DNA from 3 places in the Streptomyces sp. NPDC059828 genome. Region 3 is predicted to be linked to each of the others. Evidence: riboswitches for the same ligand, from Rfam matches in the RefSeq annotation. Region 3 holds a riboswitch; each other region holds the start of a gene.
What was found. Region 3 has a riboswitch for cyclic di-AMP ahead of ACFV6V_RS25095 (C40 family peptidase). Riboswitches for the same ligand answer to the same signal wherever they lie in the genome.

Region 1 (3,306 bases), on a different contig from region 3:
GGCAACGGTTACTACGGCGGGCTCCAGCTCTCCCAGGAGGACTGGGAGCAGCACGGTGGTACGGCCTACGCCCCCAGGCCCGACCTCGCGAGCCGTTCGCAGCAGATCACGGTCGCGGAGAAGGTCCTCGCCACGGAGGGCTCGTCGGCGTGGGAGAGCTGCGCCACGGTCACCGGGCTCGTCAAGAGCTCGACCGCGCCGCAGGTCGACCCGGGTGACCTGGGTGCGCAGGACCAGACGCTGGGCGACTCCGGCGACTCCGGCGAAGAGGCGGACCCGCCGACGTTCGGTGACGGCGCCGACGCCGTCACTCCGGAGCCGTCGGCCTCGGCACCGGCCTCTGCCTCGCCGACCTCACCCGACGCTTCCACGGACGCCTCGGAGTCCGCGGAGCCCCCGACCGGCGACGACGGCACCTCGGAGTCCGCCGACGCCTCCCAGGGGGAGAGCAGCGGCACCGGCAAGCATCGCGGCACTCCTGCCAATGAGGATGAGGCGGATGAGGCGGGCACGGCAGGCGAGGTGGACGAGGCGGGCAATTCGGACGATAAGCGTGAATACGGCGGCCATGCCTCACGAGGTGACGCATCGGCACGAGACGCCGCCGGTGCATCGGATGAGTACACCGTCCGCCCCGGCGACAGCCTCTCGACGATCGCCGACGCGCACGAGGTGCCCGGCGGCTGGCCCGCGCTCTACGAGGGGAACCGCCAGGTCGTCGGGATCGACGCCGATCTCATCCTGCCCGGCCAGAGTCTCGATCTCGCCCCCGAGCAGGAGTAGTTGGCGGGGGTGGTAAGGGAGCTTATGTCCGCTTCTGTGAAAGTGAGACATGAGTCTCTTCCGGTCAACTGACCCCGGATGGCCGCCAAGTGGGGCCATCTACCCTCTCACCTGCAAAAACGGACATCAGGCTCCGTCAGATATGGGCGATTTCTCCCCGATGTTCCTCCTTTGAACATCGGGGAGACGTGTGTTTACGGTCTGACCGCTCGCCATACGCGGGCCCCGTCGACCGTCACGCCGAATCCTGCCGTCGGTCGAAGGGAACAGCCGTCGCGTTCAAGCGCCGTAGGCAGGAGCGGGGGACCCAAGGTAAGTGCCGTGCCGGCCCGATGAGGGCCCGGAACGGCTTGGGGTGAAGCCGCGCGCAAAGCCGCGCGGCCGGGCAACTCGTCTTCCGGTTCCGTCGGACACCCGATCGACGGACAGGGGGACACCCCATCGGCCCGAACCCGACAGCTCACCTCGTAGGCGTCGGTGAGGGGATCACTTCATGCTGCTTTCCGGCAAGGGCAAGCGCCGCCGCCCGAACGCCCGCACTGCTCGTATCGCCGCCTACGCCGCCGGGGTCACCGGTGCCGCCATCGCCGCGCCGCTCATGATCTCGGGGACCGCCTCCGCGGCGACCTCCTCCGAGTGGGACGCCGTCGCCCAGTGCGAGTCCGGCGGCAACTGGTCGATCAACACCGGCAACGGCTACTACGGCGGCCTCCAGTTCTCGGCCTCCACCTGGGCCGCCTACGGCGGTACCGCCTTCGCCGCCACCGCCGACCAGGCCAGTAAGGGCGAGCAGATACAGATCGCCGAGAAGGTCCTGGCCGGCCAGGGCAAGGGCGCGTGGCCGAACTGCGGTGTGAGCCTGTCCAGCACCCCGTACAACGGCGGCACCGCCGAGGCCCCCAAGACCGAGCCCGCCAAGAAGCCGGCCGCGAAGCCCGCCGCCCCGAAGCGCGCCGAGGCCCCGACCACCCGCTCCCAGCGCTCCGCCGCCCCGGTCAAGAAGGGTGACGGCGAGTACAAGGTCAAGCCTGGTGACACCCTCAGCAAGATCGCCGAGGCGAAGAAGGTCAAGGGCGGCTGGAAGAAGCTGTTCGAGCTCAACAAGGACATCATCGGCAACGCCGATGTGATCCACCCCGGTCAGCTGCTCCACCTGCGCTGACCCACCCGGCAGAACCTCGGGGCCTCCTTCCGCTCAGGGGCCCCTGCCCAGGGACTCCCCCCACCGGGGACCCGTGAGGTGACACCCCTCGCGGCATCCCCGTCCCCCGGCAACCCCGGCCCGGCGCACCGCACCTCGCCGTGTCCGTACGCTCCCTTCCCCCCGTAGCGCTATGGACACGGCAGGTGCACCCGGGCCGGGGTTTCTGCTGGTTTGCCTCCCTTTTTCGTCCCACGGGCCGGGCACCGGCAGGCCGGGGCCCCCGGTCCGGATAGGCTCATGTCGCAAGGCCAAAGCGACCCTGCACCGACGCTGCGGCAGCGGCGTCACTCCTAGCGACACATCCCAGAAGGAGATGCTCGTGCCGTCCATCGACGTCGTCGTAGCCCGGGAAATCCTGGACTCCCGAGGCAATCCCACGGTCGAGGTCGAGGTCGGCCTCGACGATGGCAGCACCGGCCGTGCTGCTGTGCCCTCCGGTGCCTCCACCGGTGCGTTCGAGGCCATTGAGCTCCGTGACGGAGACCAGAACCGCTACATGGGCAAGGGCGTCGAGAAGGCCGTCCTCGCCGTGCTCGAGCAGATCGGCCCGGAGCTCGTCGGGTACGACGCCACCGAGCAGCGCCTGATCGACCAGGCGATGTTCGACCTCGACGCCACCGACAACAAGGCGTCGCTCGGCGCCAACGCCATCCTGGGCGTCTCGCTGGCCGTCGCCCACGCCGCGTCCGAGGCCTCCGACCTGCCGCTCTTCCGCTACCTGGGCGGTCCGAACGCGCACCTGCTCCCGGTGCCGATGATGAACATCCTGAACGGCGGCTCGCACGCCGACTCCAACGTGGACATCCAGGAGTTCATGATCGCCCCGATCGGAGCGGAGTCCTTCTCCGAGGCGCTGCGCTGGGGCACCGAGGTCTACCACACCCTGAAGAAGGTGCTGAAGGAGCGCGGTCTGTCCACCGGGCTCGGTGACGAGGGCGGCTTCGCCCCGAACCTGGACTCCAACCGCGAGGCCCTCGACCTGATCATCGAGGCCGTCAAGCAGGCCGGATACGCGCCCGGCAAGGACATCGCCCTCGCGCTCGACGTGGCCGCCTCCGAGTTCTACAAGGACGGCAAGTACCTCTTCGAGGGCAAGGAGCGCTCCGCCGCCGAGATGACCGAGTACTACGAGGAGCTCGTCTCCGCGTACCCGCTCGTGTCCATCGAGGACCCGCTGTTCGAGGACGACTGGGCGGGCTGGAAGGTCATCACCGACAAGCTCGGCACCAAGGTGCAGCTGGTCGGCGACGACCTGTTCGTCACCAACCCGGAGCGGCTCGCCCGCGGCATCGAGGAGGGCACCGCCAACGCCCTGCTGG
Region 2 (3,306 bases), on a different contig from region 3:
ATCATGGCCCGAGCGCTTTCCGAGGGCACCGACAAGCACACGGCGGAGCAGTTCGCCGCCGAGCTGGAGCGCTGCGGCGCGACCCTCGACGCACACGCCGACCACCCCGGCGTCCGCCTCTCGCTCGAAGTGCCGGTCTCCCGGCTGCCGAAGGCCATGGGCCTGCTGGCCGAGGCCCTGCGGGCGCCGCTGTTCGCGGACAGTGAGGTCGAGCGGCTCGTACGCAACCGGCTTGACGAGATCCCGCACGAGACGGCGAATCCGGCTCGCCGCGGAGCCAAGGAGCTGGCCAAGCAGCTCTTCCCGGCGTCCTCGCGGATGTCGCGCCCGCGTCAGGGCAGCGAAGAGACCGTGGCACGCATCGACTCCGCTGCCGTCAGGGCTTTCTACGAGGCCCATGTGCGGCCCGCCACCGCCACGGCTGTGATCGTCGGTGACCTCGCCGACGTCGACCTGGACGCGGTGCTGGCCGACACCATCGGCGCGTGGACCGGCAGCGCGGGTGAGCCCCGCGTCATGGCGCCGATCACCGCCGACGACACGGGCCGCGTCGTGATCGTCGACCGTCCGGGCGCGGTCCAGACCCAGCTGCTCATCGGCCGCATCGGGCCGGACCGCCATGACAGCGTCTGGCCGGCCCAGGTCCTCGGCACCTACTGCCTGGGTGGCACCCTCACCTCGCGCCTGGACCGCGTCCTGCGCGAGGAGAAGGGCTACACCTACGGAGTGCGGGCCTTCGCCCAGGTGCTGCGCTCGGCCGCCCCCGCGGCCCCGGGTGGTGCCACCGGGGCGGCCACGCTCGCCATCAGCGGCTCCGTCGACACCCCGAACACCGGCCCGGCGCTCCAGGATCTCGTCACGGTGCTGCGCACGCTCGCCGCCGAGGGCCTCACGGACGCCGAGCGCGACGTGGCTGTGCAGAACCTGGTGGGTGTCGCCCCGCTGAAGTACGAGACCGCCGCCTCCGTCGCGGGCACCCTGGCCGACCAGGTGGAGCAGGGCCTCCCGGACGACTTCCAGGCACAGCTGTACGCCCGGCTGGCCGCCACCGGCACCGTCGAGGCGACCGCCGCGGTCGTCAGTGCCTTCCCGGTGGACAGGCTTGTCACGGTCCTCGTCGGTGACGCCGCGGAGATCGAGGAGCCGGTCAAGGCGCTCGGAATCGGCGAAGTGACTGTTGTCACCGGCTGATTGACGGTATGTGAGCCGAAGGTCCGTGGAGCCGGGAGGTGTCCGAGGGTGGGGACCTGGAAGGGCCCCGTTGGCGCATGGCCAACGGGGCCCTTCTCTTTGCCCGTTTGCCGCTCTCTACACCTGCCCGTTTGTCCGTTTTGTTGGAGAGGCTGCCTGTCTGCCCTGTGGGATGTACGACAAAATCCCGTGTTCGTTTGGTGATTGGCGGAAGATCGGCTTAGCGTCTTCTGCGCTGTCCGCCCGTTGTTATGCGCCGCACCTGCGGCAACGGACAGCTATCGCCGAGTCCCCGTCGGGCGCAAGCCTGGGGAGCCGGGGACCCACAAGTCCCGTGGGGTGAATCGGTACGCCTTCGCGCATCCGCGTGGAGGGGGACCGTAGGAGACCTTCCTGCTCCGAACCCGTCAGCTAACCCGGTAGGCGAGAAGGAAGGAAAGGACAAGCCACTTCATGGCGTTCACCCGTGCCACCGGGAAGCATCGTGGTCCGAGCCGGCTGACGCGCAAGCGTGCGGGCATCGCCGGAGCCGCGGCCCTGGCCACCACCGGCGTCGTCGGAACCCTCGCCTCACCCGCCCTCGCCGCCGAGCCGGAGAGCCCCTCCGTCGAGGACACCGGCCTGAATCAGGTGGTCATCGCCGGCGACACACTCGCCAAGCAGGTCGGTGCCCAGGCTGACATCCAGCAGGAAGAGGCCGACCTCGCCGCGTCCAAGGCCAAGGCCGAAGCCGACGCGAAGCGCAATGCCGAGCTCCGGGTCAAGGCCGCCCGGGACGCCGAGGAGCGCGCCGCCCGTGAGGCCGAGCGCAAGCGCCTGCTGACGTACAACCTCCCCGTCGCCGGGTCCTATGTCAGCACGGACTACCACTCGGGCGGGGCCATCTGGTCCTCGGGCAGCCACACCGGCATCGACTTCCACGCCTCCTCCGGGTCCAAGGTCGTCGCGGTCGGCACCGGCACCGTCGTGGAAGCCGGCTGGGGTGGCGCGTACGGCAACAACGTCGTGATCAAGATGAACGACGGCACGTACACCCAGTACGGCCACCTCTCGTCCATCAGCGTCTCCGTCGGCGAGCGGGTCACACCGGGCCAGCAGCTCGGACTGTCCGGCTCCACCGGCAACACCACCGGCCCGCACCTCCACTTCGAAGCTCGTACGAGCCCCGAGTACGGCTCGGACATCGACCCGGTGGCTTATCTGCGCGGCCACGGCGTCAAGGTCTGACCGACCCGCAACGCGGCACACAACGCTCCGATCCGCGCGCGGTCCCACGGCGCGCGGAGGACGAAGGCTCCGGCCCGGTCATCGAGACCGGCCGGAGTCTTCGGCATTTTCCGGCCAAAAGATATCCAGGGACAGGGGCAGGCCATCGGAAATTCCGGCCCATTGTCATAGAGTCACCGAACAGACGTCGCTCGACTGATCGACTGGGTCTCGCGCGGATTGAGCGGATGCAGCGGATTAAGGCGGAGGTTCGGTATGCGCATTCCTGCGCGGTCGGTATGCACGGCAATCCGCGATGACATCGTGTCCGGGGTTCTGGAGCCCGGCAGCCGGCTCGCCGAGGAGCAGTTGGCCCGTCGCTACGGCGTCTCGCGCGTCCCTGTGCGCGAGGCGCTGCGCACCCTGGAGTCCGAGGGCTTCGTGGTGTCCCGCCGGCACGCCGGCGCGTGTGTCGCCGAGCCGACCGGGCAGGAGGCCGCCGACCTTCTGGAGACCCGCATGCTGCTGGAGCCACTCGGTGCGGCCCGGGCCGCACAGCGGCGTACCGAGGCCCATCTGAAGGTGCTGCGCGGCCTGGTCAGACTGGGCCGGGAGCGGGCTCGCGGCGGCCAGGGCGAGGATCTGCGGTCACTGGGCGGCTGGTTCCACGAGACCCTGACCCAGGCGTCCGCCAGCCCCGGGCTCATCACCTTGCTCACCCAGTTGCGGCACAAGATCGCGTGGATGTACGCGGTCGAGCAGCCGGTCCAGCCGATGGAGTGCTGGTCCGAGCATGCGGCGATCGTGGACGCGGTGGCGCGCGGGGACGCGGAGCGGGCGCGGGCGCTCACCGCGATGCACGCGGAGCGGACGGCCAGGGCGCACCGGCTGCGTATTCCGCCGCCGCGC
Region 3 (3,306 bases):
AGCTGGCCCGGTTCTGCGGCTTCGAGGCGGCGCTGGTGTTCTCCTCCGGTTACGCGGCCAACCTCGCGGCCCTCACCGCGCTCAGCGCGCACGGCTCCCTCATCGTCTCGGACGCGGGCAACCACGCCTCCATCGTCGACGGATGCCGGCTGGCCCGGGCCGAGACGGCCGTCGTCCCGCACGCCGACCCGGAGTCCGTACGCAAGACCCTCGACGCGCACCCAGGGCGGCGGGCGCTCGTCGTCACCGACTCGGTCTTCTCGGTGGACGGCGACGCGGCGCCGCTCGCCGCGCTCGCCGCAGCCTGCCGTGCGCATGGCGCCGCGCTGGTCGTCGACGACGCGCACGGGCTCGGGGTGCTGGGCGACGGGGGCCGGGGCGCGCTACACGCGGCCGGGCTCGCGGGCGCGGCCGATGCCGTCGCGACCATGACTCTCTCCAAGTCCCTGGGCAGTCAGGGTGGCGCGGTGCTCGGCCCCGCGCGGGTCATCGCCCATCTGGTCAACGCCGCGCGGACGTTCATCTTCGACACCGGCCTCGCCCCGGCAGCGGTGGGCGCGGCACTGGCGAGTCTGCGTCTGATCGGGCGTGAGCCGGAATTGGCGGATCGTGCTCGCGCGGTGGCGGCGACGCTCCACGAACGCCTCACGGACGCCGGGCTGACGGCCGCCCGCCCGGACGCCGCGGTCGTCTCCGTACGGGCGCCCTCGCCCGAGTCGGCCGTACGCTGGGCCGCCGACTGCCGTGCCGCAGGGCTGGCCGTCGGCTGCTTCCGGCCGCCGTCCGTGCCCGACGGCATCTCACGGATCAGGCTGACCGCACGCGCCGACCTCACGGACCGGCAGCTCGACGAGGCGATCACCACCATCCTGCGCACCGCGCCGGGCCGCTGAGCTTTCAGGACCGGCGGGGACCCGAGTCCGAACCGGGGTCCGAGTGCGCGTTCGGTCCCCGGCCGGCCCGGTCCGTCTGTCGGCCCCGCCGGTCGAACCTCCGCGCCATGCCCAGGGGCAGGGCTCCCCACAGCATGGTGCAGACGAAAAGCGTGACAGCGGCGGCGACGATCCCCTCGGGCGTACCGTGCACCACGTCGACCACGAGCAGCACCGCCGAAGTCAGCGCCAGGGCGAGGACGGCGAGCCCCGTCCCCGCCAGGCGGGAGGAGACCGAGACGATCTCCTTCTTGGCGCCTTTGCGGAACAGCCCCCGATGCACCGCGGCAGGTGCGGTGAACAGCGCCGCGGCCACCACGGACAGCATCAGCGTCGTCACGTAGGTCCCGCGCTGGAACGAGTCGAGTGAGGGGAACCGGGCCGTGAACGCGAGGGTCAGCAGAAAGGCGAACAGGATCTGGACGCCGGTCTGGATGACCCGCAGCTCTTGCAGGAGCTCGGCGAAATTGCGGTCCGCCCGCTCGGTCTCGGTCTCATCCCGCGCCATACGGGATTCCTCGTTACTCATTTGGTACGAGTAACCCACATTGCGCGGTTCGTGTCCTGTTGTCGGGATGATCTGCTGAATCCGCGGTCCCGCAGCCGGTCACCCCACGCGACCGTACCGGACACCCTTCGACCAGATCTTGCTCAGCTTCACCACCGAGCCGGACTTGGGGGAGTGCCAGATCTTCCCCCCGCCCGCGTAGATCCCGACGTGGTAGACCTGCCCGCCGTGGTGGAAGAACACCAGATCACCCTTTCGGCGGCCGGACGCCGGGACATGGCTCGTGCGGTTGTACTGGGCCTGTGCCGTGCGCGGCAGGCTCCGGCCCGCCTTCCGGTACGAGTAGAGGACCAGGCCCGAGCAGTCGAACCGGCTGGGACCGATGGCGCCGTACCGGTAGGGTGCGCCCTTCTTGGACGCGGCCACGTTCAGGGCCTTGGCGGCGTACGCGGAGGCGGCATGGGCCTCGGGGGTGGCGCCCGGCACGAGCAGGGAACCGCCGACGGCGGCGAGAGTGACAGCGGAGACGGCACCCGTCCGCGTGAACAGGGACGGACTGTATGCATGCGCAGTCATGCGCAACCCTTCGTCAGCCGCCTGTGAAGGATGACCTGTCGGGTTCGGGCTGGCGAAGGTGCCCGGCCGCGTGAGCGGCTTCACCCCAAGATCCGGCCGGGTAGGGCGGCCGGACCGTACTGCCTGGGTCCTCCACTCCTGCCGAAAGCACTCATGTCGACTCAGGCATCCGGCGCGGCGGCAGGACTCGGCGTCCGCCCGGACCGCCCCGCCGTGGTGGCGGGGGCTTGTCGTCCCAGCGATCTTGACGCACGAACTGCCGGATTTCCGACCCGAAACGACGTTTTGTGAAGCTCGTCACCACTGATCCGTTCAGGTGGAGGGCCCCATTCGGCCCAGTTGGGGTGGCGCCGCGGCAAGCGCCGTACCTGCGACGTCGCGCCGCGATCCACCGGATGGCCCATCAGGGAACGCAACTCGCGCGGCACGTAAGCGGAAGAGGCCACTGGTCCGGTTGGCTGACACCCACTCGTACGCGTGCGTGCCGCGGCGGGCGACCTCAACTCGTGCGCTCCGGGGGGACAGTGATCCTGGCCGTACGCCGCTCCCCGCCGAGCACCCGCAAGGCGCGGGCCAGCGTGGGTGCGTGCAGTTCGCTCTCGCCACGCGTGTGCATCAGCGTGAGCGCGTCCCGGAGGGCGCCCGCCTGGGCGGCCAAAGCCTGTGCGGCGCGCAGGGCTCCGTAGGTGTGCGTACCGCGGGCGGGGTTGATCCGTCCCAATTGGTCGACGACTTCGAGATAGCGGTCGATGAACTCGCTTTCGGCGCGCGTCAGTGCGGGCAGCGGCGGGAGTTCGGGCGGCAGCACGGCCCGTTCACCGTGTTCCGGGCGAAGCGGCCGATGCCTTGCGGTTCCTGATGACGTGATCGATCAGACCGAACTCCTTCGCGGACGCGGAGTCGAGGACCGTGTCGCGGTCGAGAGCACCGCGGACGCGCTCCTCGCTCTGTCCGGTATGGCGTACGAGCAGCTTCGCGATCTGCTCGTGCAGCCGCAGCAACTCCCGTGCCTGGATGTCCAGATCGGATGGCTGGCCCTGCATGGGCTCGGGCAGCGCGGGCTGCTGGACCACGACCCGGGCGCCGGGCAGCGCCATGCGCTTGCCGGGGGTGCCGGCGGCGAGGAGCACGGCGGCGGTGGAAGCGGCCTGCCCGAGGCAGGTCGTGGCCACATCGCACCCCACCACCTGCATCGTGTCGTAGATCGAGGTCATCGCGCTGACGGGGCCGCCAGGGGAGTTGATGTACAGGTGGATGTCCTGGTCGGGAGCGGCGTATTCGAGATACAGG

Region 1: another riboswitch for cyclic di-AMP. It lies ahead of ACFV6V_RS28390 (transglycosylase family protein); the one in region 3 lies ahead of ACFV6V_RS25095 (C40 family peptidase).
Region 2: another riboswitch for cyclic di-AMP. It lies ahead of ACFV6V_RS02790 (M23 family metallopeptidase); the one in region 3 lies ahead of ACFV6V_RS25095 (C40 family peptidase).

Annotation. Positions count from the first base shown of each region.
Region 1 is NZ_JBHWIW010000063.1:25,575-28,880, forward strand. It holds gene ACFV6V_RS28385 (transglycosylase family protein) at 1-783, shown strand, start outside; cyclic di-AMP (ydaO/yuaA leader) riboswitch at 1,058-1,272, shown strand; gene ACFV6V_RS28390 (transglycosylase family protein) at 1,277-1,945, shown strand; gene eno (phosphopyruvate hydratase) at 2,301-3,306, shown strand, end outside.
Region 2 is NZ_JBHWIW010000003.1:106,172-109,477, forward strand. It holds gene ACFV6V_RS02785 (M16 family metallopeptidase) at 1-1,191, shown strand, start outside; cyclic di-AMP (ydaO/yuaA leader) riboswitch at 1,464-1,632, shown strand; gene ACFV6V_RS02790 (M23 family metallopeptidase) at 1,645-2,418, shown strand; gene ACFV6V_RS02795 (GntR family transcriptional regulator) at 2,674-3,306, shown strand, end outside.
Region 3 is NZ_JBHWIW010000048.1:20,637-23,942, reverse strand. It holds gene ACFV6V_RS25105 (8-amino-7-oxononanoate synthase) at 1-893, shown strand, start outside; gene ACFV6V_RS25100 (DUF6328 family protein) at 898-1,440, opposite strand; gene ACFV6V_RS25095 (C40 family peptidase) at 1,540-2,016, opposite strand; cyclic di-AMP (ydaO/yuaA leader) riboswitch at 2,020-2,201, opposite strand; gene ACFV6V_RS25090 (hypothetical protein) at 2,516-2,824, opposite strand; gene ACFV6V_RS25085 (ATP-dependent Clp protease proteolytic subunit) at 2,832-3,306, opposite strand, start outside.